Regions from separate parts of the Aliihoeflea sp. genome, predicted to be linked through region 1. Evidence: riboswitches for the same ligand, from Rfam matches in the RefSeq annotation. Region 1 holds a riboswitch; the other holds the start of a gene.
The links. A riboswitch is a leader RNA that binds a small molecule or an ion and turns the genes downstream of it on or off. The one in region 1 is predicted to bind S-adenosylmethionine.
Positions count from the first base shown of each region.

Region 2: linked by a shared signal. The riboswitch ahead of ACT6QU_RS16180 (O-succinylhomoserine sulfhydrylase) and the one ahead of ACT6QU_RS15150 (homoserine O-succinyltransferase) in region 1 are both predicted to bind S-adenosylmethionine.

Region 1 is NZ_JBQVMV010000014.1:64,477-66,863, forward strand. Features, by position in the region: gene hisC (histidinol-phosphate transaminase) at 1-1,007, opposite strand, end outside; SAM riboswitch at 1,091-1,168, shown strand; gene ACT6QU_RS15150 (homoserine O-succinyltransferase) at 1,220-2,137, shown strand; gene ACT6QU_RS15155 (sulfurtransferase TusA family protein) at 2,155-2,376, opposite strand; gene ACT6QU_RS15160 (L,D-transpeptidase family protein) at 2,381-2,387, opposite strand, start outside.
Region 2 is NZ_JBQVMV010000016.1:32,953-35,339, forward strand. Features, by position in the region: gene ACT6QU_RS16175 (2'-deoxycytidine 5'-triphosphate deaminase) at 1-1,027, opposite strand, end outside; SAM riboswitch at 1,106-1,182, shown strand; gene ACT6QU_RS16180 (O-succinylhomoserine sulfhydrylase) at 1,238-2,387, shown strand, end outside.

The sequences.
Region 1 (2,387 bases):
CCGTAGCCCGTCACGCGGCGCAGGATGAAGCCGCGCTCGGTGAGGAACGCATCGGCCGCTTCCGCCGAGCGCGTCTCGGTGAAGTGAATGAGCACGAAATTGCCGACGCTCGGCGTCACGCGAAGACCGATCTGCGTCAGTTCGTCCGCGACCCAGGGCAGCCAGGCTTCGTTGAAGGCGACGGCCTCCTCGACATGGTTGCGGTCGCGGATCGCGGCGGCGCCCGCGGCGATCGCCATCGCGTTGACGTTGAACGGCCCGCGCACGCGGTTGACGGCGTCGATGATGCCGGCCGGGGCGTACATCCAGCCGATGCGAAGCCCGGCAAGGCCGTGAATTTTGGAGAAGGTGCGCGTCATCACGACGTTCTGCGCCGACGAGACGAGTTCGATGCCGGACTCGTAGTCGTTGCGGCGGACATATTCGGCATAGGCCGCGTCGATGACCAGCACGACATGGGACGGCAGGCCGGCATGGAGCCGGCGCACTTCCTCGAACGGCAGGTAGGTGCCGGTCGGGTTGTTCGGATTGGCAAGGAACACGATCTTCGTGCGCTCGGTGACGGCGGCGAGGATCGCGTCGACATCCGCGCGCTCGTTCGTCTCCTTGACGACGACCGGCACGCCGCCCGAGGCAAGAATCTGGATGCGGTAGACGAGAAAGCCGTGCTCGGTGAAGATGCCCTCGTCGCCGGCCGTCAGATAGGTCTGTGCGAGAAGGCCGAGCAGTTCGTCCGATCCGTTCGAGCACAGGATGTTGTCGGCGTTGAGGCCGTGGACCTCGGCGATGGCCCGGCGCAGCTCGTTGGCCGAACCGTCCGGATAAAGCTCGGCATGGCTGAGCACCTGCGCGGCGGCGTCGATGGCCTCCGGAGAAGCGCCGAGCGGCGTTTCGTTGGACGACAGCTTGTGGACCTTGCCCTTCAACGTGTCGCCGTGCTTGCCTGGCACGTAGGCTGCAATGTTCATGACGCCGGGGCGGGGCTGCGGGCGAAGCTTCTCATTCATGTCGACGGGTCCACTTTGGGAAAGGCGGGCTCCATCTACCAAGCTTTGCGATTGACGCAAAGGGCGTGTGTGCCTAAATGCGCGCGTGAACCCGTGGTGATTTGGCCGGTCGGCTTGCAGCCACGTTAAAAAAATTGCTAAGGGGCCGCTTGCACAGTCCGTTCGGACCGGCCGCGAATCTGCCGCCGGTTTCTTGCGTTCTGGAGTGCGCCATGCCGATCAAGATTCCCGACCAGCTACCCGCCCGCGACATTCTCGTGCGCGAGGGCGTGTCCATCATGGACGAGCAGACGGCGCTCCGGCAGGACATCCGCCCGCTGCAGATCGGTCTGCTCAACCTGATGCCGAACAAGGTCCGCACCGAGACGCAGTTCGCCCGGCTGATCGGCGCGACGCCGCTCCAGATCGAGCTGACGCTGGTGCGCATTGCCAACCACAAGGCCAAGAACACGCCCGAGGACCACCTGATCTCTTTCTACCAGACGTGGGACGAGGTGCGTGATCGCAAGTTCGACGGATTCATCGTCACCGGCGCGCCGATCGAGCTGCTGCCCTTCGAGGAAGTCGGTTACTGGGCCGAGATGACGCGCATCCTCGACTGGACGAAGACCAACGCGCATTCCTCGTTCTTCATCTGCTGGGGCGCGATGGCTGCCGCCTGGCACTTTCACAAGCTGCCGAAATATGCGCTGGAAGAAAAGGCGTTCGGCGTGTTCCGCCATCGCAACAACGCGCCCGCATCGCCCTTCCTGACGGGCGTCTCGGACGACTTCGCCGTGCCGGTCTCGCGCTGGACGGAAGTGCGGTCCGCCGACATCCGGCCGGAATCAGGTCTCGAACTCCTGATGGAATCGGACGTGACGGGGCCGTGCATGCTGGCGGAGAAGGCCGGGAACAGGCTCTATATGTTCAACCATATCGAGTACGATTCCACCTCGCTGAAGGAGGAATACGACCGCGACGTCGCCGCAGGCGTGAAGACCGGCCTGCCGCACGCCTATTATCCTGACAACGACCCGACCCGCGCGCCGCTCAACCGCTGGCGCTCGCATGCCCATCTTCTGTTCGGCAACTGGATCAACCAGGTCTACCAGACGACGACCTTCCGGCTCGAAGACATCGGCAAGTAGGAGCTCGGCTGCGGCCGCTATCCCTTTTCGATCACGAAGCGGTGGCCGCCGTCGACGGACGTGCTGTCGACGAGCCTGTGGCCGTCTTCCTGGCAAAAGGCGGGGATGTCGAGGACGGCGAGCGGATCGGTCGTTTCGACCGTCAGGCGTTCGCCGATCCGCATCGATTGCAGGCGCTTGCGCGTCTTCAGCACCGGAAGGGGGCAGTTGAGCCCCCTCAGATCGTAGATTTCGCTCAAATCTCTAGTTG
Region 2 (2,387 bases), on a different contig from region 1:
TGCCGTAGAGCGCCTTCGGGCGCTCCAGCATGTGCTCGTAGACGAGACGGCCGACGGTCTGTCCGTGTTCGAGGATGAAGGGCACCTCGTGGCTGCGCACTTCGAGCACCGCGCGGCTGCCCGTGCCGCCGGCGGCCGAATGGCCGAAGCCGGGATCGAAGAAGCCGGCATAATGGACCCGGAATTCGCCGACGAGCGGGTCGAAGGGCGTCATCTCGGCGGCATGGTCCGGCGGGACGTGCACCGCTTCCCGGCTGACGAGGATGTAGAACTCGTCCGGGTCGAGGATGAGTTCCTTCTGGCCGCGATCGTGCAGCGGTTCCCAAAAGTCGAGGATGTCCTGCGCGGCGCGCTTGTCGACGTCGACGACGGCGGAATGGTGCTTGCCGCGGTAGCCGATCAGGCCACTTGCGTCGCCGGTCAGGTCGATCGAGAGCGCGATGCCGCCGCCGGAAATGTTGGGGTTCGCCGACGCGACGAGCGTCTCGGCCTGGTGGAGCGCGTGGAGCGCGGCTTCGTCGAGCAGCGCGTTGCCGATCCGGAAGCGTATCTGCGACAGGCGCGAGCCGGTGCGGACCACGATCGGGAAGGTGCGCGGGCTGATCTCGAGGTAGAGCTGCCCTTCATAGCCGGCCGGGATCTTGTCGAACTCGGCGCCGAAATCGGTCATCACGCGGGTGAAGATGTCGAGGCGGCCGGTCGAGCTTTTCGGGTTCGCCGAGGCGGCGATGTTGGCCGGCAGTTTCAGCTTCTCCAGGATCGGCACGATGTAGACGCAGCCCGTTTCCAGGACGGCGCCGGCCTCGAGGTCGAATTCGTGGAGCTTGAAACGTTCGAGCTTGTCGGCGACGCGGTTGCCCGGCCCCGGCAGGAAGCTGGCGCGGACACGGTAGGCGCGCTTGCCGAGGCGCAGGTCGAGACTGGCGGGCTGGATCTGGTCGGCGTCGAGAGCCCTGTCGCAGGACAGAGCGCCGCTGGCGAACAGTTCGCCGATCTGCCGGTCCGGCAATATTCCCGTCTGACGCACCCTGTTCACCCCTCTAGACTGGCGGGGAGGTTTAAACAGGACACGAATTGACGCAAGGCGAGAAAGCCGGTAGACGGCGCTTTATCCCGTGGTGATTTGCCGGTCGGCTTGCAGCCACGTAAAACAAGTCGCTAAAGGACCGTGGGCCGCAAGGCTGTATGGACCGGCGCGACTGTTCGCGGCCGGTTTTTTTGTGTCTGGATGATGCCGATGTCGAACGAGAAGAACTGGAAGCCCGCCACCCAACTCGTCCATGGCGCGACTGTACGCTCGCAGTTCGGCGAGACGTCGGAGGCGATGTATCTGACGCAGGGCTTCGTCTACGACAGTTCGGAATCGGCCGAAGCACGCTTCAAGGGGGACGAGCCGGGCTTCATCTATTCGCGCTACGCCAACCCGACGGTCGATGTGTTCGAAAAGCGCATGTGCGCGCTGGAAGGCGCCGAGGATGCGCGGGCGACGGCGTCGGGCATGGCGGCGATCTCGGCCGCCCTTCTCTGCTCGGTGAAGGCGGGCGACCATGTGGTCGCGGCGCGGGCGCTTTTCGGCTCCTGCCGCTGGGTTGTCGAGACGCTGATGCCGAAATACGGCATCGAGTCGACGCTCGTCGACGGCTGCGACCTTGCCCAGTGGGAAGCGGCGGTGCGGCCCAATACGAAGCTCTTCTTCCTCGAAAGCCCGACCAATCCGACGCTCGAAGTCGTCGACATTGCGGCGGTCGCGAAGATCGCCAACGGCATCGGCGCGCGAGTCGTCGTCGACAACGTGTTCGCGACGCCGCTGCAGCAAAAGCCGCTCGAACTCGGCGCCCATGTCGTCGTCTATTCGGCGACGAAGCACATCGACGGCCAGGGCCGTTGTCTTGGAGGCATCATCCTTTCGGACAAGAAATGGATCGACGAAAATCTGCACGACTATTTCCGCCACACCGGACCGTCGCTGTCGCCGTTCAACGCGTGGACGCTCCTCAAGGGATTGGAAACGCTGCCGATCCGGGTGAAGCAGCAGACGGAGAGTGCGGCGCGGATCGCGGGGCATCTCGCCTGCCACCCGAAAGTTTCGCGCGTCATCTATCCCGGCCGCAACGATCATCCGCAGGCCGAGATCATCGCGCGCCAGATGACGGGCGGGTCGACGCTCGTCTGCTTCGAGACGAGAGGTGGCAAGGCCGGTGCGTTCGGCTTCCAGAACGCGCTCGACATCGTCAGGATTTCCAACAATCTGGGCGATGCCAAGAGCCTGATCACGCATCCGGCGACGACGACCCACAAGAACCTGACGGAAGAGGCGCGCATGGAACTTGGGATCACGCCCGGCACGGTGCGGCTTTCGGTCGGTCTCGAAGACGCCGACGATCTGA